Regions from separate parts of the Crystallibacter crystallopoietes genome, predicted to be linked through region 1. Evidence: riboswitches for the same ligand, from Rfam matches in the RefSeq annotation. Region 1 holds a riboswitch; each other region holds the start of a gene.

Region 1 (5,313 bases):
CGCTGACCTCCGTGGTGCCCCTGGCCCCGGCCGCCCTGCGCATCCTCAGCCGCGCCCGCTTTGCACTGCCGCCGGTGCTGGCCTCGGCCACCGGCGCCAAGCACCGCCAGGTCCGCAAGCTCGTGGCCGGTTTTTTCACCCCCGCGAAAGTCGCCGCGATCGGACCGCAGGTACGGGAGCTGACCCAGGTGCGCACCGCGGAGACCGCCGAGCTGCTGCAGCACGGCCCGGCGGATCTGGCCGACGCGGTGGCCAAGCACATTCCGCCGATCATCATGGCGGAGCTGACCGGCATCCGGTGCCCCGACCTGGACGTCCTCAAGCGCTGGAGCCGGGACTCGCTGGAACTGTTCTGGGGCTGGCCGCCCGAGGACCGCCAGCCGGTCCTGGCGGAGAGCGCCGCAGAATTCTACGGCTGGCTGCGCGGCGAAGTGGCCACCAGCCGCGGCACCGGGTCGCTCTTCGGCGTGCTCGATGCCGCCGGGCTCACGCCGTCGGAAATCTGCTCGCTGGGCTATTTCCTGGTCATAGCGGGGCAGGAAACCACCGCACAGCTGATCGGCACGTCCTTCTACCGCGCGCTGCAGGAGCCGGGACGCTGGCAACAGCTCGGAGCCGGGGCCAGGGCAGGGGCGGGGGCCGAGGCCGGGAGCGGAGCCGACTCCAGGGCTCCCTCCGGGGCCAAGTCCTTCGTGCGGCAGGTGCTGGCCACCGAATCCTCCGTGCATACCTGGCGGCGCGCCGTTCCCCGTGACACTCGATTAGGCGGCACCGAGCTCCCCGCCGGCGCGGAAATCCTGCTCGAGCTCAGCGGCAAGCATCCTCCGGACACAGGCGGAACCGCCTATTCGCTGGCGTTCGGCCACGGCTTGCACCGCTGCCTGGGCGCCAAACTCGCCGAGCTGGAAACCGTCCTGGTGCTTGAGGAGACGGCCCGGGCACTGCCGGCGGTGCGGCTCACGGGGCCGGATCCGGACTGGCTACGCCTGCTGTCCTTCCAAACCCCGCTCACCGTCACGGTGGAACAGGAGGAAAAGTGACCGACACTCCCGCCCCGGCCGGTTTGGCCAGCCTGAACGGCTTGCCGCCGGTCATCTTCGTCACCGGCACCGACACCGGGGTCGGCAAGACGATAACGACGGCGGCGCTCGCCACCGCTTTGCCGGGCACCGTTTCGGTCTACAAGCCGACGCAGACCGGGGTGGCCGACGGCGAGCCCGGCGACATGGACGAAGTGCGCCGACTCTCCGGCGTCGCCGCGGTGTCCGAGGGCATCCGGCTGCTCGAGCCGATGGCCCCGGTGGCAGCTGCCGGGCGGCAAAGCGCGGCCCTGCCTCCGCTCGCGGACCACGTCCGGCACATCGAGCAACTCGCCACGGGATCGGACCATGTCCTGGTGGAGGGCGCCGGCGGACTTCTCGTGGAGCTCGACGACGAAGGCAGGACGCTCGCAGACCTCGCAGCGCGCGTGCGGAACTCCGGCGTCGGCAATGCCCATGAGCAGATTTCCGTCAGTCGAGGCTTCGGCGGCGGAGGTTCCGGCGTCGTCGTTGTCTGCCGCAGCGGACTGGGCACGCTGAACCACACCCTCCTCACGCTCGAGGCCCTGAGAACGCGAAGCCTCGCAGCCGCCGGACTGGTCATCGGCTCCTGGCCGGCGGAGCCGAGCGCGGTGGAAGAGGACAACCTGCGGTACCTGCAGAATCTGGATGTGCCGTTCCTCGGCGCCATCCCGCAGGACGCCGCAGCCCTGCACCCGGCCAGGTTCCAAGCCGGCGCCCGGGAGTGGTTCCGACTGCGCTAGCGCTGGGCAGCCGGCACTAGCGCTAGCAGCCGGCGTTGGGGCCAGCAGCCGGCGTTGGGGCCAGCAGCCGGCGTTGGGGCTAGCTGGTGGCGTTGGCGCAGGCGTCCTGCAGTGCGTTCACAGACTCGGCCGGCACTTGGTCTCCGGCCTGCGCAATGTCACCCATCGGCGTCGTAATTTCGGCGGGCACGCCGGCCTGTTCGGCGGCATCGACGAGGCCGGCAAGCAGTTGCTTCTCTCCTGCGCTGATCGTGCCGTCCGCCACAGGTTTGCAGACCTGCTGGAGTACTTCGTCGACGGCAGCCGATGTGATTCCTGACACAGCATCAGAGGCGGCCTGGCTGGCGGCATCCTGGGCGCCGGAAACGGCGTCGTTAGCCGCATCGGTGGCGGCCTGTTCAACCTGGCTGCACCCCGTGATGAGCAGGGAAAACATTACAAAAACGAGGGCAAAGCTGCGACGGATCATCCGGCAAGATTACTACGGAACGACGCCACCGCCCGAACCCAATTCGCTGGCCGTCCACTAGCACCAAGCCACCCCGAAACCCGCCATTGGCGGCGTGTCCGTTTTGCGGAGTTATCAATCCGTTATGTAGGGTGGCAACCACGTCGGCGCTTCCTGGGCCGGCCCCCTCGGAATGGCTTTGCCTAACTCTGCCACCGTTCCGAGTCCGTTCGCTAGACAGATGGCAGAGGCGGGGGACCCACGTTTATCGGGCTCCCTCCAGAGCCCTTGGGGTTAAGCCGCAGTTCACCACGGAGCGATTTTCCGAGGTGGAACGCGGCCGGGTGACTCCCATCCGAACCCGACAGCTTACCTCGCAGGCATTGGGAGAGGCTACAACCTTGTTCAAGATCAATTCCGCACGCCATCGTGCCACCCCGGTCCACAGCAACCCGTTCAGCGGAGTTTCGAAGGCCGTATCGTCCCACGCAGGTACCGTTGGCCGCAGTGCCGCAGTTGTCACCGCTGCCGGTGGCCTGATGCTCGGCGCCGGCCTGCCCGCCAACGCCGCAGCCGACGTATCCTCCAGCGACTTCGCCGCCACGGCCCAGGCTGAGACTGTTGCCGCTCCGGCCGCAGCACCGGCACCGGCCGCCTCGGAAGAGGCTGCAACCCACACCGTCAAGGCCGGCGACACCCTCGGCAAGATTGCCGCGCAGCACGGCATTGAGCTGAACGACGTCTTCGCCGCCAACGGCCTCGGCTGGGAATCGGTCATCTACCCGGGCGACGTCATCCAGCTCTCCGGTGCCGCACAGGCTCCGGCCGACCACTCTGCACATGCTGCTCCTGCTCCGGCCGAGGCACCCGCCGCCGCTCCGCAGGAAGAAGACTTCACCGTTGCCGCAGCCAGCGCCAACATCGAGCCGGCTTCCGTCAGCACGGCCAGCACCTCGGGCATTGTCGCCACCGCCAAGTCCATGGTCGGCACCCCGTACGTCTGGGGCGGCACCTCCACCAGCGGCTGGGACTGCTCCGGCTTCGTGCAGTGGGTCTACGCCCAGCACGGCATCGACCTGCCCCGCGTCACCACCGCACAGGCCGGCGCCCTGACCCCGACCAGCAACCCGAAGCCGGGCGACCTGGTTCTGCAGAACGGTGGAAGCCACATCGGCATCTACCTCGGCGACGGCCAGATGATCAGCGCCCTGAACCCGGGCGAGGGCACCAAGGTGCACCCCACCAGCTGGATGCCTGTAGACGGCTACTTCACCAAGTAAGCCCTGCGGCCGCACAGCCGCACTCTGCATGTAGGCACGCTCCTATATATAGGTATGCACCGCCGGATTTTCCGGCGGTGCATACCGCGTTAAGTGGGGCATCTTATGTGGGGTGTACCCCTTTTGGGAGCCGGCGGGAATAGTGCTTCCACTATGCTGGTTAGTCTTGCTATCGTCGCCTCGCGCAGGCACCGCTTCCCCCGAAAACCATTGAGGATACCTTCCGTGAGCCAACAGTCCCCGGCCGAACCCGCCGTCGTAAATTCCGGCGCCGCGCCAGTACCCGGACCGGGAAGCGACGGCGTCGACCATAAGCGCCGGAACAACCGGGTTATCCGGTTGTTGCTGGCTGCCTCGTTTGTGGTCATCCTGAACGAAACGATCATGAGCGTCGCCCTGACCGAGCTGATGGACGACCTCGGCATCACCGCGCGCGCCGCCCAGTGGCTGACCACGGCGTTCATGCTGACCATGGCGGTGGTCATTCCGATCACCGGTTTCCTCTTGCAGCGCTTCAACACCCGGCCCGTCTTCACCACGGCCATGTCGCTCTTCTCCGCCGGCACGCTGATTGCCGCGATAGCGCCCGGGTTCGAGCCCCTGCTGCTGGGCCGGATTGTCCAGGCCACCGGCACCGCCATCATGATGCCGCTGCTGATGACCACCCTGATGACCCTGGTGGCTCCGGCCGAGCGCGGCAAGACGATGGGCAACGTCTCGATTGTCATCTCCGTGGCGCCGGCCATCGGGCCGACCATCTCCGGCATTATCCTCAACGCCTTGTCCTGGCGGTGGATGTTCTGGCTGGTGCTGCCGATCGCCGTCGCCATGCTGATCATCGGGAACCGGCGGGTGGACAACGTCACCGAACCGAGGCCCGTGCCGCTGGACCTGTTCTCCGTGGTGCTCTCCGCGTTCGGCTTCGGCGGCCTGATCTATGGCCTGAGCCTGGTCGGCCAGGGCTCCGGCGAGGCCGGCGAGACGGTGTCCGCCATGCCGATGTGGATCTCCTTCGGCGTGGGGCTCGTGGCCCTGTCCGCCTTCATCCTGCGCCAGCTGAGGCTCCAGCGGCGGGACCGCGCACTGCTGGACCTGCGCACCTTCCGCTCCAGCACCTTCGCGGTGACCGTGGGCCTGATGGTCATCAGCATGGCCGCACTGTTCGGCACCATCATCCTGCTCCCCATCTATATGCAGCAGGTGCTTGGACTCGAACCGTTCCAGATCGGCCTGATGCTGCTGCCCGGCGGGCTCCTGATGGGTCTGCTGGCGCCGTTTGTCGGCCGGCTCTACGACCGGTTCGGCCCCACCGTCCTGCTGGTGCCGGGAACAATGCTGGTCAGCGTCGTGCTGTGGTTCCTGTCCACACTGACCGAGAACACCTCCCCGTTCACGCTGCTGGCCGCGCACATTGTCTTGAGCATCGGCCTGGCCTTGCTCTTCACTCCGCTGTTCACCGCCGGCCTCGGCGCGGTGAAGCCGGAACTCTACTCGCACGGCAGCGCCATCATCGGCACGGTCCAGCAGGTGGCGGGCGCCGTGGGCACGGCCTTGTTCGTGACCGTGATGTCCATCCAGTCCGCCGCCCTCGCCGCAGACGGTTCGGCGGGTACGGTTGCGGTGGCCGGCGGCGTGCGTGCCGCGTTCCTGGCCGGCGCGATCATCTCGGTCTTCGCCGTGGCGGCAGCCTTCTTCGTCCGCAAGCCCGCGGACAACCAGGCTGCAGACCATGAGGCACCGGAGCATCCGGCAACGGCCAGCCAGACGCCGGACAGCCAGAG
Region 2 (5,313 bases), 2.0 Mb from region 1:
GGGGATCCTGCTCATGCTCGGGGTCACCGTGCTCTATGCCTTGGCGGGCGGCACCGGTTACGCCCTGCTCCGGGAAACTCTCCCCGACGCCCCGGGGGCGGCCGTGGGGGCCGGTGTATTAGGCGTGCTGGCCGGGCTGCTCTTTAAAGCCGGCGGGGTGCCCTTCCACTTCTGGGTGCCCGACGCATCCCAAGGCACCGGGGGTACCGCCGCCACGTTCCTCACCACGGTCCCGAAAGTGGGCGCGCTGGTGGCGGTGTACAGGCTCGTCGATACGGTCTCCACCGGTGAGGACACTTTGTTGTTCGTTGCGGCGATACTGGCTACGGCGTCGATGTTCCTGGGCAACCTCGCCGCCTATTGGCAGAATGACCCCCGCCGGCTGTTGGGCTGGTCGACCGTGGCCCAGGTTGGATTCCTGCTGGTGCCCGTGGCGGCGGCCGGGCGCAGCGGCCTGGCCTTGCCCTCGCTGCTGTTCTATCTGGCCGCTTATGCCGTCACCAATGTCGCCGCCTTCGCCGTCACCGCCGCGTTGCCCCGGCACCGGGAGTTGGCGGCCTACCGGGGCCTTGTCCGGGCCCGTCCGGGGCTGGCGCTGGCCCTGCTCGTTGCGCTGCTGGGGCTGGTGGGCACTCCGCCACTGGCGGTGTTCGTCGGAAAACTCACCACCGCCACCGCCGCCTGGGACGGCGGGTACGGCTGGCTGGCCCTGGCAGTGATGCTCAACAGTCTGCTCAGCCTCTTCTACTACCTGCGCTGGTTCGCCCCCGTCTTCGCCCGCCCGCACCAAGGTGCCCTAGGGTTCCCGCAAGCGGGCGGGGCCGCCGCCTGGCCCGCGGCGACTGCGGGTGTAGCAGCGGTCTCGAGTCTGGCGCTTGGCCTCCTTGCCGGGCCCCTGTGGGCGGCCCTCGAAGGCCCCCTGGCCATGTAGGGCCGGCTGGCTGAGCGTGCCCGGCGGGAAAGCGTAGGGGGCCGGGGCAGAGATGCCACTGAAGCTGTAGTTAAAGAAGTATGCACCGTCGGCGGTTCCGACGGTGCATACTTCTATGGCTGCCGCAGATGCACGGCTGCGGGGATTTACCGGACGGTGTAGTAACCGTCTACCGGCATCCAGCTGATCGGGTGGACCAAAGTGCCATCGCCCGGATTCAGGGCGCTGACCATCTTGCCGTCGCCAAGGTAGATACCGATGTGGCCTCCACCGTTCTGGGATACCAGGTCGCCCGGCTGCGGGTTGCTGGTCGGCGTCATGGCCGCGATTTGCTGCTGGCTGGTCCGGGGAAGGTCGATGCCTGCCTGGGCGTAGACCCATTTCGTGAAGCCGGAGCAGTCCCACCCGGTGCTCGGTGAAGTTCCGCCGTAGACATACGGAGAATCCACCATGGACTTGGCGACATCGGCGATGCTGGAAGTGCTGGCGGCCGGTTCAATGTTGGCGCTTGCTGCAGCAACCGTGAAGGCTTCTTCCTTCGGCTCGGCCGGTGCCGGCGCTTCTGCCGGGGCCGGAGCGGGGGCCGGAGCAGTCTCTGCCGGTGCGGCCTGGGCCGGGGCCTGGGCAGCCGGCGCCTGCGCGGCACCGGGGAGCTGGATGATGTCACCGGGGTAGATGATCGACGTCCAGTCGAGGCCGTTGGCCGCGAAGAGCTCGTTCAGGTCGACGCCGTGCTGCGCGGCAATGTTGCCGAGGGTGTCGCCGGCCTTGACGGTGTGGGTTGCAGCGCCCTCATCAGAGGAGGCAGGAGCGGATGCCGGAGTGGCAACGGTTTCAGCTTGGGTCGATGCGGCGAAGTTACTGGAATCCACTTCTGCGGCAGCGTTGGCGGGCAGGCCGGCGCCGAGCATCAGGCCACCGGCAGCGGTGACAACTGCGGCACTGCGGCCAACGGTACCTGCGTGGGACGAAACGGCCTTCGAAACTCCGCTGAACGGGTTGCTGTGGACCGGGGTGGCACGGTGGCGTGCGTGATTGTTTTTGAACAAGGTTGTAGCCTCTCCCAATGCCTGCGAGGTAAGCTGTCGGGTTCGGATGGGAGTCACCCGGCCGCGTTCCACCTCGGAAAATCGCTCCGTGGTGCACTGCGGCTTAACCCCAAGGGCTCTGGAGGGAGCCCGGTAAACGTGGGTCCCCCGCCTCTGCCATCTGTTTGGCGAACGGACTCGGAACGGTGGCAGAGTTAGGCAAAGCCATTCCGAGGGGGCCGGCCCAGGAAGCGCCGACGTGATTGCCACCCTACATAACGAATTGGTAACAACGCAAAACGGACGCGCACCAAGGCCCGGTTACCGAGGCATGTAATGCTGATGAAGGGATGAAGCATTCCGGTTGGCGAAGCGCGGCATTCATGGCAATCTAGGTCCGCTAATCCGTGTGGAAGAAGCGTAGGAAACGGACTGAGGCTCTGCTTTTTCGTTCGCATGCAGGCTAAGAAAGACAGCTGCCGTCCCGATGCTTAAATGACCGGGCACCGACCGGACTAGGAGATTGGGAGTTACTCCTGGCCATGGCCGGTGCCCCTGTTCACTAGCACCTATGAGGCGGTTTCCACACTATCGGCACCTTATGTGCGGCAGAGCAACGTTCCCTGACCGTTGACTGAACGCCGACGATCATGCGGCAAGGGCTAGGGTAGGCAGACGTTCTGCGGCGTGATCCTGTGGCCGTACTAGGGCAAACTCAGTGCAGATGAAACGCCCTGGCAGTTCCTGAGCGCACTCACCTCGTACTCCGGTACCTGTCGGTTTTCAGCCTCGTCGGCGGTTTCCGCCGGCCCGTTCTCCGCAATGTCGTTGACGAGCCATTCCATCTCGCTGATTTCCCGCCGTTGGGCCTCACTGATGGCAACTGCCAGCTCGCACACCCGGTAGTCCTCGATCCCGGCCCGTTCCGACCGCAGGATCGCCATGGAGTGGTGGGGGATCATTGAGTTCATGAACGCGGTGTCGTCGATGGTGGCCTGGATGCGATCGAGGCTGATGGAGGTCGCGAGTACGAGCAAAGCCACCCCCACGATGGCTATGTTCACCTTCCGGTTCCGGTACATGTTCATCATCCAGCCGAGCATAACCAGGGCCATCACGCCGCCCATCGTGATCGCCATGTACATCCGGCTCTTGCTCCACCGCAAGTGTTCCAGCGCGTAGGTGTCGATGAACATGAGCCCGTACATCACGACGGTGGCGGTGGCGATCATCGCGCCGAAACGCCAATAGCTCATCTTCATCCCTCCTCCTTTGCCCTGCCCGCGGTTTGCCTGGTTCTTGTCCGTATCTGACTTCATCACGTGTCCTCTCTTTGCCAAGCACCGCGTGGTTCGGCGGGGCTGCGGGCTGTTTAAATTACGGTCAGGGTAAGATGGCGGCTTCTTCGAGGAAAGGCTGTACGGACGAGGCGAAGAGGACGATCAACTCGTCTTCGCGCATGAGGACAACCGTCGGACGGATGATAGTCACTGCGTTCTCGAATAGTCCGCATGGCTCGACCCGGTGGCGGGCTTCATCATTGCCGCCTTCGCCGTCTACGAAGGCGGGGAAGCCTGGGAAGGCGAACTTGTCGAGGACAACGCCGACGACTGAAACACGACGATGGACCCAGCTGTCCGCACCTTATGCTGCCATCCCCCAAAGGCCTCCCCGCCGGCGCCGCGGGAACTCACCCTGCCCGTAGCGGGGCCCGCGGCATGAGGACGAAGCCGCTGCCGGGTAAAGCGGGTATCCGGCGAAGGCTGATACCCAGATCCTGGACCGGCACATGGCAGTCAGTAGTAGACAGCAGGAGTGCTGCCGCCTTCACCAACTCCAGCGTGATGCGCTCCCCCGGGCAGCGATGCGTGCTCCCGGCGTCCCCGGCGCCTTGGGGCACCAAGGCATGCGGAGTGATCTCCTGGTTCCGGAAACGGTCGGGAGTAAATGCATGCGGATCCGCCCAGACCCGGCCGTCGCGGTTGGTGCCGTACAGGTCGAACAGGACCCAGGTTCCGGCCGGCAGCCTGTTGTCCCTCCAGACGGCTTCTTCGCGGGCGACTCCGCCCACAGCCGGGAAGAACGGGTAAAACCGCCTGACTTCCTGCGCAAACGCCTCCAGCTCATCAGGTCCGGACGAAACAATCTTTGAGCGCCAGCGGGGATATTCCGCCAGTGCCAGTGCAGCGAACACAATAAAGCGGCCCACAGCCACCGTCGGACGCAGCAGATTGATCAGCTCCACAGCTGCGACCTTGGCAGTCAGAAGATCGCCGTCGACATCCCTGTGGCCTGCGATCTGGGAGGCCGGGCATCCCGCTGGTGTCTTCACCGTGCCCGAACGGATCCGCTCGACCAGCTCGGTGGCCCACTTTTCCGTCCGGTTCCGGCGCAACTGAGCCCACCAGTTGCCCGGGCCCAAGGAGGCTGCTTTGTCGATCATACGGCTGAGCTCGCGGGCCAAGGTCTCGGCGCCGCGGTCGGAAACCGGCACACCCGCCCATTGACAGGCAGCCCGGGTAAGAATGAGCCGCACCTCATCATGCAGGATCACCGGTTCCTGCCACTCTTGAGCCCGGTCCAGCCAGGCGCCCTCGAAAATGTCCTTGAGACGGCTGACGGAGTCCTCAGACATGAGATCCATAAACATGGCCTTGCGGTGGCGGTGGTGACCGTCATCGAGCATCTGGACGCTGCCTTTGTCCTGGAGCAGGCGAAGGGTGTTCGGCGGCAATGCGCCCTGTCGCGTGAACTGTCCGCTCGTATACAGCAGAGCCGCTGCCTCTGCTCCGCGCATGCAGATAACTTGTCGCCCTGCTATCCGGGTCCGGAAGGCGTCAGTACCGAGCTTGTCGCAGCGGGAGGAGATGAAACTGTAGCCTTCGCGGAGAAAAGGGATCGAACTGTCAAGCGTCACAAGGCTTGGAATCATGTTGCCCTCGTTTTCCTTGGGATCGGGTGCGGAAGGTTGGAGGCAAGTGTCGCCGTAGTGCGTTCCCCATATCGTCGCCACGGTCAGTGGCAGAGTCAAGGACATGCCCGAACACAACTCATACTGGCCGCCCCCTTGCCCAGGACCGCCACTACACGGCGGAACATTTTCTCCACGTGTCCGCTGCGACAATACCGCGCTGGCTGTCAACGCCTGCTGTCGGGCAGGCGGGCGGACTACCGCTACGGCAACGATGACCGGAACATCGCCTCGCACGGGCCGGCGCTTCGCGACGGGAACGGGAACCAGACGAACGCCCCCCAGCGCAGTGTCACATAGGGGGCCCCTTGAAGGGTTTGAAAAACGTAGAATAAGCAACGGGTAAAGTGACGGTTTTTTGCAGGTATGTCAGGTCGAACACC
Region 3 (5,313 bases), 590 kb from region 1:
GCGCGGGCGCGGTGATCCGCAAGGACGTTCCGGCCGGCGCGCTGGCGCTGAACGTCGCGGCCCAGCGCAATATCGAAGGCTGGGTCCAGCAGAACCGGGCCGGCACTTCAGCTGCAAAGGCGGCCGACGCCGCTGCTTCTTCCCAAACCCCCACCAATGCAGAAAGTGATCATTCATGACCGGAATTAAGGCCCAGGGCGAAAAGAGGCTGGTCCTCGCCTCAGGCAGGGCACACCCGGAACTCGCCAAAGAGATCGCCAAAGAGCTCGAGATCGATCTGCTTCCCACCAGCGCGTACGACTTCGCCAACGGCGAGATCTACGTCCGCTTCGAGGAAAGCGTCCGCGGCACCGACGTCTTTGTGATCCAGGCACACCCGGCCCCGATCAACGAATGGCTCATGGAGCACCTGATCATGGTGGACACGCTCAAGCGGGCCTCCGCCAAGCGCATCACCGTGATCGCCCCGTTCTACCCGTACGCCCGGCAGGACAAGAAGCACCGCGGCCGCGAGCCGATCTCCGCCCGCCTGGTGGCGGACATGTACAAGACCGCCGGCGCCGACCGCCTCATCTCGGTGGACCTGCACACTGCGCAGATCCAGGGCTTCTTCGACGGCCCGGTGGACCACCTGATGGCCATCCCGCTGCTGGCCGACTACGTCCGCACCCGCGTGGACCTGGACAACGTCACCGTGGTCTCCCCGGACACCGGCCGCGTCCGCGTTGCCGAGCAGTGGGCCGAGCGCCTCGGGGGCGCCCCGCTGGCCTTCGTGCACAAGTCCCGCGACGTCAATGTGCCCAACCAGGCCGTGGCCAAGACGGTTGTCGGCCAGGTCGAAGGCCGCGAATGCGTGCTGATCGACGACATGATCGACACCGGCGGCACCATCGCCGGCGCGGTCCAGGTGCTCATGAACGCCGGCGCCAAGGACGTCATCATCGCCTCCACCCACGCCGTGTTCTCGGATCCGGCGGCCCGCCGTCTGGCCGAGTCCGGCGCCCGCGAAGTGGTGGTCACCAACACGCTGCCGATCACCGCGGACAAGCAGTTCTCGCAGCTGACCGTGCTGTCCATCGCTCCGCTGATCGCCCGTGCCATCAGCGAAGTGTTCGAGGACGGTTCCGTCACCAGCCTCTTCGACGGCAAGGCCTAAACCTCAGTCCTAACCGGGCTAACTCCGCGGCGTCGGCCGGTCTCCTTGGGATCCGGCCGGCGCCGCGTCGTCGTTAGCTGCAGTTCTCTCGCCCAGGGACGTCTTGCGTAAGGGATCGGTGCGCCGCTGCACGGCCGAGGCCCACACCCACGTTGTGCGCCTGATGCCGGCGTCCTCCCAGGTCACCTGCACAGCCCGTGACGTCCAGCCGAACGCCTCACCCTGGACCAGTTCGGCGGCACCGGGAAAACGGATCCACGCCCACACCGGCACGCCCGGGACTACCCGGGTCACCTTGTGATGCTCAAGATCCAGTTCCTCGGCGGTCAGCGATACCGGCTCCGCACGCTTCGCGTAACGGGCTGCCACTCGCGCTGCAGCATCCCGATCCATAGTTAAAAGTAGAACACATCTTCGATAAAATGTGACAGAGAGAGGGTGACGGAACGTTGGTTCCGCCACCCTCTCTCTACAGCCTGGCCCCAAGAGGCCGGGACAAAGCCTACCGGCTGCTGCTGCCGTCTTCGTCTTCACCCAGCAGGGAAACGGGGAGGCGCAAGTCCACATCCACGTCAGCGCGGACGCGGAACCGGCGATGCTTCTCCCTCTCCTCATCCCGGGTGTCGGCAGTAGGCGAGGGCTCCGGCGAGTGCCGCTCCTCGGGGTCGGCAGCTTCGCTGGTCGGAGCCGGCTCGACGGGGGCCGCCGAATGGCTGGGTACGGTTGATCTTGTGGGTTCGGGCTCCTCAGGCACCGCTCGGGTGCTCTGCTTGGCCGGAGGGCTCGTAGCCGGACTTGTCGGTACAGCGGCGTCGGCGGTAGGCGAGGCTGTCGGCTCAGGTGAACCTGTGGTGGCCGCAGTGGCCTTGTCCGCCGCGTCCGTCGCAGTCGCTGTGGCCTTTTCAGCCGTATCCGTGGCAGCCGCAGTAGCGCCGGCAACCTTGTCTTTGGCGGCGCCGGTTGCTTCCCCGACGACGCCGGGAAGCGGTGCCGCAGCCTCGCCGGTGGAGTCTGCGGCGGACTGCGTGGTCATTGGAGCGGGTCGCTCGGTTGCGTCCCCTCCAAGAGTCGGCTGGGCCACACTACTCGGAGCGACCTTTATATCCTTCTGTGCGGCCGCTGTGCTGTCTGTTGTCGGCCGGCTGAACGTCGGCTCAGCTTCATTCAACGGCGCTGAAATGGGCCAGGCTTTAACGGATGTCTGCAGTTGGGGTCGGCCAGCGCTGGCTTCCTGGGATCCAGCCTGATTCAGGGGCAGGGCGGCCGCAGCGGCCACCGTGGCAACTACGGCCAGGCCGGTGAGTGCCCCGACGCTGCGGAAGGGGACAGCGGATGGGGCTTGGTCCTTGGCGCGGCGGCGGCCGCGGACGAGACTGGTGACACCATGCGACGAGACAGTGGGACCGGCGCGCCGGCGTCCACGAGAATGGTTCTTCACGGGATTCCTCTCTACACGCCTGCGAAGTTAGCTGTCGGATTCGAGACGGAGCATCTCGGCCCGGCCGGGACCGCAGCAGAACGCCGCGGACAACTAGCCGCACTTCACCCCAAGGCGCCGCTGGCGCCACTTCTGGTTCCTCCACCTCTGCCAGTGAATTTGAACGGACAGGTACGCTGGCAGAGCTCGGCGTGCGGACCCGGCCACAACCCTTGCCTAGGGCCATGGCGCGATTAAACGTATCGAGCGCGCTGAACCGTTACAAACTCGTGACATGTGTTTGTGGTCACTTATTGGAAGATGAATCTTTTCACCAACCTCTGGCGTGTCGGATTGTCGGAACTTAGGCTGAATTAGTCATCCCAGCGCATGCCACCTCCCCAAGGCACGGGATGGATGGACCTGGCCAGGGCAGCGTCTCTGGCCAGGTCCATCAACTTCCCGTCGTAGTGAAGCCGCGCCGGATTTCCTCGGTCATGCCTGCGGTGCTGTAATCAGGAGAGAAGCGCAATATCGGGGAGAATGAGTGAATCAGGGCAACGCCGACAGTCATCGTCACGCCGTTCGTACACTGTTGGCCGCCGCGGCGGTTTCGCTGCTGTCAGGGTGTGCGGCTTCGGCTTCCATCCCTACTTCATCGGCCGCCACCGGGTTCAACACAGGCGAAGCAAGCGAGAACACTTCGGCTCCGAGCCCTCAGCCACCAGGTCCTCCCGCTACCCTTACAGCGGTGACGCCCGCACCCGATGTAACCTCTATACCGGCTGCTCCCGACCTCACCGCGGAGGAGGCCGAAGCCGACCGGTTGGCGATGGAGCAATTTCTCGCCAACGCCTGGGACACCATGGATGCCAAGCGACTAAGCGACTTGGCAATCGGGGACTGTCTCTACTTCGATTACGATTACCAGGCCAAAACCACAGCCATCTTCACGGTTGACTGCACCACGCCGCATGAGGGCGAAGTGATGGCCACCTACCGGCACCCCGATTCCGAATATCCTGGACAGTACAACCTCGGCGGAAGCGTCGGGCCCGTTTTTGGCGAAGTAGCAGATGCAATGCGGGAAGCCGGGCAGTGGCCTACCACGACAAGCAAACATCTGAATCCTACCGAAGCTGATTGGGAAGCCGGCGAGCGGACCAGTATCGACTTGCTCCGCCACAATGCCAGTTCCGGCCTGTTGGAACGCGGCTACCTCGACACCGACCACGTGACGGTCACGGAAGTGCCTGACAGAGGAACCGCGTCCAGCGACCTTGCGAATACCTTGGAAAACCGCGCCGATCCGGCCGAAAGCAACGTTTATCCCTAGCGCCCACAGGTGCCCCTCGCTTAGGCTAACCGTACTTGGCAGCCACCACCGCCTCCGTTGCCGGCGGCTGTCAGGGCTCGACGGCAGCGGAGCGGGTTCTCAATGGCGAGAACCCTGGGGGGAAGCAGTTTTCTTTATGAGGGACTGCACGTGTGGCAGCCCGTGGGGGAGCGGGCTGCCGCAGCGTCCGCATGGGCGCTCACGGCAATAACGGACCAGGGGAGACGGTCCGCCACTCGCACCTGCACCGGCACCCGACGTGTGCCGGTCTTTTTTGGGGGAACAAGATGACAGACAAGCCAGCGCAGTCAGCGGCGTCCAATCCGAAACCGCCCAAGGAAGCGCGCCCGAAGAGACGTGATGCCATGAAGCGGCTGCGCGGAGGATTTGCCGTGGTGGCCGCTGGCACGCTCATGTCGGCCGGTCTGGCCCTGCCTGTTCTGGCTGACGACGGCGGAGCAGAGTCATCGGGATCAGCCGCCGAGATCGCGGGGCTGGCTGCGGCGGCCCCTGCCGAAGCCACGCTCGCCGGAACGGATGATCCGGCGGAGGGAACAGGCGAGGCCGCTGAAGTTGAAGCCGCGGAGGCACCCGAACCTGCTGAAGCGACAGCCGAACTGCCCGTTGAACCGGCTCCTGCCCCGGGTCAGGAGCCTGCCCCGGCACCGGCTGTGCAGGAAGCGGTGCCAGCCAACCAGCCCGCCGCGCCCCGGGCCGCGATCGCCGGCAGCGAGGATGACGCCGGGCACGACGACGAAGACGCCGAGGCCGAAGAAGAGACCGAGAACGAAGAGACCGAGAACGAAGAAGCCGAGCATGAAGAAGAAGGTGAAGACGAAGAAGAAACCGAGCCTGAAGAGGGCGACCACGAGGACGCAGCCGGCCCGATCGTCGCCACCAAGACGGCCAATGCGGTGGAGGCCCTCGGCGACGAGTCCGAAGGCCGCTGGTACATCAGCTACACCATCCAGGTAACCAACCAGCCCAACGGGGACGGCGACTACAAGGACGAAGAGGAGTACACTCTCTCGGACACGCTCTCCTTCGGCCACGGCATCGAGATCGAATCGGCCACCTGGAGCAATGGCAACACGGAAAGCCAATTCCAGGGCAACACGGCCGAGCTCGCCACCGAGGACGACGACGTCGAGCTGGGCGAAGGCAAGAGCCACTTCTACCACGTGTACGCCACGGTCAAGGTTGCAGACGGCACCCCGGAATACGAGCTGACCTGTAAGGACGGTTATTCCGGCGGCCTGCTGAACAAGATCTACCTGGACGGCAACTACGTCGATTCGGCCTGTGCCGATGTCCCGCACGCGCCCAAGTACCGCGCCAGCTTCGAAGTTGATAAGAAGTGGGTCATCGACGACGAAGAATTTGACCACGGCAGCCAGCCGTATG
Region 4 (5,313 bases), 170 kb from region 1:
CAACGCGTTCTCCACCATCGCAGTGCAGTCCTGCGACACACCGATCTGGCCATAAGCCGACGCCACCAAAGCGGCACCAATACCGCTGGCAGCAACATCAGCCTTCGCCTCGGGCTTCGGCGCTTCCTCGGCCTTCTCAACCGGGGCAACAACCTGCTCGGCTTCCTCAACCACCGGAGCGACTTCCTCGGCCACAGCCTCAACCACAGGCTCCGGCTCTTCAACCACCGGAGCAGGCGTCGAAGTCACACCCGAACGCTCAAGATCCAGCTCAACAGCACCAGAAGCCTGCACAGCCTCAACCTGCACCCGCGACGGAGCCGCAGCAGCAGCCTGGACCGAAGCCTCACGCTCAATATTGGTCGCCTGCGCCGGAACGCCGACCGAAAGAACCAGACCGGACGCGGCAGCAATCACAGCAGCCTGGCGGCCCACGGAACCGGCATTCGAAGAAACAGCCTTGGAAATAGTCTCCAACGGGCTGGTACGGACGGGCACAGCACGGTGGCGGCCCAAAGCAGCAGTGTTCTTAGACACGAGTGATTACCTCTCCCAATGCCTGCGAGGTGAGCTGTCGGGTTCGGATGGGAGTCATCCGGCCATGGGAGCCCCGGCCTCAGCCAAGAACACCCACCACTTAACCCCAAGGGCCTCCTAAGAAGCCCGGAAGTTGGTTCCCCCGCCCCTGCCATGCGAAATCGTTGCGAACGGACCCCGGGAAGTGGCAGAGCTAGGCAATCCACCCGGAGGTGCCAAACCATGATTCGGATTTGGCACGAACAAGACGGTATACGATTTCCGGGGCTAAGTCACATTCAGATCACGGGCAATCCGCTTTGAATCCGCCAGACAGCGTCAGTCCAGCTCGGATCGTTTCATCAGACCCCGAAAATTCGCGGTTTTCTTCCACTTCTACGTGATTCAATTCACATTTTGCCGCCGTTACCTGAATGTGACGAAAAATGCGGGAAAAGCGGACGGAATACGGGAGTTGACCGAAATGGCAGGCATGGAAAGACCGATATAAAAATCAAGGAACGGGCCCGCATCCTGCACGAATGCGAACCCGTCCGCTTGAACATGTCGGCTGACTCAGCCGGCGGTGCTAATGCGTTTTAGCCGTTGGGGCGGATGAAGACCGGGCCCGAACCGATGTAGGCATCGGCCAGCGCGGTCGTGTAACCGGTCCAACCACCATGGATGGCCTGGCCGTTGCCCACGTAAATCGCGATGTGCGGCACACCGGCGCCGGCATCGTCGTAGTAGATCATGTCGCCCGGCTGCGGCGTCGAAACCTGGGTACCGTACGCCATGAACTGCGCCGGAGCCAGATCGCCCACGGAAATACCGGCCGAACGCAGCGCGTTCTCCACCATCGCAGTGCAGTCCTGCGACACACCGATCTGGCCATAAGCCGACGCCACCAAAGCGGCACCAATACCGCTGGCAGCAACATCAGCCTTCGCCTCGGGCTTCGGCGCTTCCTCGGCCTTCTCAACCGGGGCAACAACCTGCTCGGCTTCCTCAACCACCGGAGCGACTTCCTCGGCCACAGCCTCAACCACAGGCTCCGGCTCTTCAACCACCGGAGCAGGCGTCGAGGTCACACCCGAACGCTCAAGATCCAGCTCAACAGCACCAGAAGCCTGCACAGCCTCAACCTGCACCCGCGACGGAGCCGCAGCAGCAGCCTGGACCGAAGCCTCACGCTCAATATTGGTCGCCTGCGCCGGAACGCCGACCGAAAGAACCAGACCGGACGCGGCAGCAATCACAGCAGCCTGGCGGCCCACGGAACCGGCATTCGAAGAAACAGCCTTGGAAATAGTCTCCAACGGGCTGGTACGGACGGGCACAGCACGGTGGCGGCCCAAAGCAGCAGTGTTCTTAGACACGAGTGATTACCTCTCCCAATGCCTGCGAGGTGAGCTGTCGGGTTCGGATGGGAGTCATCCGGCCATGGGAGCCCCGGCCTCAGCCAAGAACACCCACCACTTAACCCCAAGGGCCTCCTAAGAAGCCCGGAAGTTGGTTCCCCCGCCCCTGCCATGCGAAATCGTTGCGAACGGACCCCGGGAAGTGGCAGAGCTAGGCAATCCACCCGGAGGTGCCAAACCATGATCCGGTCTTCGGCACGGGTTCGACACTATAACGTTTCATCTTCTAAGTCACATTCCGGTCACGGAATGGTGTGTCTTTGGTTACAGCCAACCCTTGGGGTCAACCATGTCGCCATTGACAACTACCTCAAAGTGGAGATGGCAGCCGGTGGAATTACCGGTCGTTCCGCTTTGAGCCAACAAATCCCCACGGCTGACAGCGTCGCCGACCTTGGCGCTAATGCTTGTCAGGTGGTTGTACGTGGTCTCCAGGCCGTTGCCGTGGTCCACTACGACGCGGTTGCCGTAGCCGCCAAACCAGCCGGCTTCCTTGACCGTGCCGCCAGCGGCCGAGTAGACCGGCGAGCCGCAGGCTGCGCCGTAGTCCTGGCCGGTGTGCATTTCACCGGCATATCCGGTTACCGGGTTAACTCGCATACCGAAGGGCGAGGTCATCTTCATGCTGTCCATTGCCATGGGCTGGGACAGCGTTCCTTCGCTGCTGACCGCCTTGGCATCGCCGCCGGATGCCACCATGACCTGTTCAAGTTTGGTGTCGGGATCGAAATTGCTCGTCAGGCCCGCGCGCTGGAAGTGCAGGTCTACTTCCGCTGCCGCTGTTACGGGCGCTGCGGCGACGGCAGCGACCTCGGCTGCTGCCGCGTCAACGGCGGGTTCGCCGGATGCAGAGGCACCTGCAGTGGTGGGCAGCAGGACAGTAAGCGCCATGCCGGATGCGGTTGCCACGATAGCGGCCTTGTGGCCGGCTCCTCGGACTACTGCGGTAACGGGCGACGGAGCAGCTTCGGCGCGTCGACGGCCGGTGCTTCCTGAACGCGGACGCGACCTACCTGCCGGGGCGGCCGAACGACGCCGTCCCGTGGCTCTTTGTTCTGACAAAAGTCTTCCCTCTCCTATAAGCCTGCGAAGTTAGCTGTCGGATTCGAGTAAGAGATAACTCGGCCACAAGACGTGCGGCATCAGCGCGGAAAGCAGCTGGTACCGAAATCAAGCGTGGCTTCACCCCTAGGCAGCTGGGTAGGCTGCCGATGGTGGGTCCTCCGCCCCTGTCAATGCGGGTCGCTGATCCGCTGACAGGGTTCGGCTACGGATCAGGTAACGCCAATGCATCGGCGTCAAGCAACAACTATAAAGGGAAACCCTTCAGAGTAATAATTCCTTTATCCAGACCTGTGGACAATGCGGTTAAGCGTTTCCAGCTGGGACGGTGTCGAACGCCACAAAGATGTGGGCAGCCACCTCGGGCGGCAGTTCGAGGGCGCCCTCGATCCCCGGAACACGTACTGAGATGTATTCGCCGACGGATTCCAGCTGCAGCTTGGCCCCGGGTTTCAGGCCGCCTTCATCAAGCTGGAGGAGCAACTCCGGCTCCACTTGGATCGGCTCGGCCAGCCGGATAATGGTCACGGTGTCCGACGGCTGGTACTTCCGCATGGCCTCTGTGAGATTAACAACACCGTTAATGAACTGCTCAGCAGGCTTTCCGCCCAAGGCCTCGAGCCCCGGGATGGGATTGCCGTAGGGCGACTCGGTTGGTTTGCCCAGCAGCTCATAGAGGCGCTGCTCCACGCGCTCGCTCATCACATGCTCCCACCGGCACGCTTCGTCGTGGACATAAGCCCAGTCCAGACCGATGACATCCGCAAGGAGCCGTTCGGCCAGCCGGTGTTTGCGCATCACCTCGGTGGCGCGGCGCCGGCCGTTCTCCGTAAGCTCCAGGTGTCGGTCTCCGGAGACAACAACCAGCCCGTCACGCTCCATCCGCCCCACGGTCTGGGAAACGGTAGGTCCGGAATGGCGCAGGCGCTCCGCAATGCGGGCCCGCAGGGCAACGATGTTCTCTTCTTCCAACTCGAGAATGGTCCGAAGGTACATCTCGGTTGTGTCGATGAGATCAGTCACTGGAATTCTTGCTCCTCAGCGCAGGTGGCGGGATAGATCCGAAAGCCGACGCACCGGCGTCGTGGTCCCCCAACAAGGTTATCTTGTTTGCCACAGGTGCCGATAATCCCGTGTTTGCACCAAGCGCAGGACAAATTACGGGACGCGACGGGGACAAGTCCATTATGCGAAATATGCGCGTCTCAAGTATCGGACGACGGGGCGGCTGCGACAGAATGTGAGGAGGTTCAAAGGCGAACTGTCTAGAGATCCCCGTAAGCCCGCCAGGAAGAAGCCTCTATGAGCGACCACCAGTCAATAAGCATTCCCGCAGACCTGCTCCCCCGCGACGGTCGTTTCGGTGCCGGGCCGTCCAAGATCCGCTCCGAACAGATCGACGCGGTCGTGGCGGCCGGCCGGGATCTGCTGGGCACCTCCCACCGCCAGGCCCCGGTCAAGAACCTTGTGGGCAGCGTGCGCGAGGGTCTTCAGACGTTCTTCCAGGCTCCCGAGGGCTATGAAGTCATCCTCGGCCTCGGCGGGGCCACTGCTTTCTGGGACGTTGCAACTTTCGGCCTGGTCGAGAACAAGGCGCAGCACCTCTCCTTCGGAGAATTCAGCTCCAAGTTTGCCTCGGCCACGAACAAGGCCCCCTTCCTGGCGGAATCCTCCATCATTAAGGCGGAGACCGGCTCCCTGCCCAGCCCGAAGGCGGAAGCCGGCGTAGACGTCTACGCCTGGGCGCAGAACGAAACCTCCACCGGCGTCGCCGCTCCGGTCAAGCGCGTGGCCGGCGCGGACGAAGGGTCGCTGGTACTCGTCGACGCCACCTCCGCCGCCGGCGGGCTGCACGTAGACGTCTCCGAGAGCGACGTTTACTACTTCTCGCCGCAGAAAAACTTCGCGTCCGACGGCGGTATCTGGCTGGGCCTGTTCTCCCCTGCAGCGCTGGAACGCGCCGAAAAGATCGGCGGCACCGACCGCTGGATCCCGGACTTCCTCAACCTGCAGACGGCGATCGACAACTCGCTGAAGAACCAGACCTACAACACGCCGGCGCTGACCACACTGGTGACACTGAACAACCAGATCGAGTGGCTCAATGGCAACGGCGGCCTGGAGTTCGCCGCCAAGCGCACGGCCGATTCCGCCGGCCGCGTCTACAGCTGGGCCGAAGCATCCGACGTCGCAACGCCCTATGTGGTCAATCCCGAGCACCGGTCGAACGTCATTGCCACGGTGGACTTCGATGACTCGGTCGATGCCGCCGCGGTCGCCAAGGTCCTGCGTGCCAACGGCGTGGTGGATGTTG

The links. A riboswitch is a leader RNA that binds a small molecule or an ion and turns the genes downstream of it on or off. The one in region 1 is predicted to bind cyclic di-AMP.
Region 2: another riboswitch for cyclic di-AMP. It lies ahead of AC20117_RS20605 (C40 family peptidase); the one in region 1 lies ahead of AC20117_RS11545 (C40 family peptidase).
Region 3: another riboswitch for cyclic di-AMP. It lies ahead of AC20117_RS23350 (hypothetical protein); the one in region 1 lies ahead of AC20117_RS11545 (C40 family peptidase).
Region 4: another riboswitch for cyclic di-AMP. It lies ahead of AC20117_RS10780 (NlpC/P60 family protein); the one in region 1 lies ahead of AC20117_RS11545 (C40 family peptidase).

What each region holds. Positions count from the first base shown of each region.
Region 1 is NZ_CP018863.1:2,461,287-2,466,599, reverse strand. Features, by position in the region: gene AC20117_RS11560 (cytochrome P450 family protein) at 1-1,040, shown strand, start outside; gene bioD (dethiobiotin synthase) at 1,037-1,804, shown strand; gene AC20117_RS11550 (hypothetical protein) at 1,884-2,273, opposite strand; cyclic di-AMP (ydaO/yuaA leader) riboswitch at 2,474-2,649, shown strand; gene AC20117_RS11545 (C40 family peptidase) at 2,654-3,532, shown strand; gene AC20117_RS11540 (MDR family MFS transporter) at 3,749-5,313, shown strand, end outside.
Region 2 is NZ_CP018863.1:4,484,441-4,489,753, forward strand. Features, by position in the region: gene AC20117_RS20600 (NADH-quinone oxidoreductase subunit N) at 1-931, shown strand, start outside; gene AC20117_RS20605 (C40 family peptidase) at 1,078-1,980, opposite strand; cyclic di-AMP (ydaO/yuaA leader) riboswitch at 1,985-2,160, opposite strand; gene AC20117_RS20610 (DUF305 domain-containing protein) at 2,664-3,221, opposite strand; gene AC20117_RS20620 (cytochrome P450) at 3,650-4,756, opposite strand.
Region 3 is NZ_CP018863.1:3,048,269-3,053,581, forward strand. Features, by position in the region: gene glmU (bifunctional UDP-N-acetylglucosamine diphosphorylase/glucosamine-1-phosphate N-acetyltransferase GlmU) at 1-179, shown strand, start outside; gene AC20117_RS14255 (ribose-phosphate diphosphokinase) at 176-1,156, shown strand; gene AC20117_RS14260 (hypothetical protein) at 1,175-1,549, opposite strand; gene AC20117_RS23350 (hypothetical protein) at 1,659-2,594, opposite strand; cyclic di-AMP (ydaO/yuaA leader) riboswitch at 2,597-2,770, opposite strand; gene AC20117_RS14270 (hypothetical protein) at 3,325-3,909, shown strand; gene AC20117_RS14275 (hypothetical protein) at 4,197-5,313, shown strand, end outside.
Region 4 is NZ_CP018863.1:2,295,333-2,300,645, reverse strand. Features, by position in the region: gene AC20117_RS10785 (NlpC/P60 family protein) at 1-537, opposite strand, end outside; cyclic di-AMP (ydaO/yuaA leader) riboswitch at 543-711, opposite strand; gene AC20117_RS10780 (NlpC/P60 family protein) at 1,116-1,895, opposite strand; cyclic di-AMP (ydaO/yuaA leader) riboswitch at 1,901-2,069, opposite strand; gene AC20117_RS10775 (M23 family metallopeptidase) at 2,202-2,846, opposite strand; cyclic di-AMP (ydaO/yuaA leader) riboswitch at 3,004-3,216, opposite strand; gene AC20117_RS10770 (iron-dependent transcriptional repressor DtxR) at 3,306-4,022, opposite strand; gene serC (phosphoserine transaminase) at 4,302-5,313, shown strand, end outside.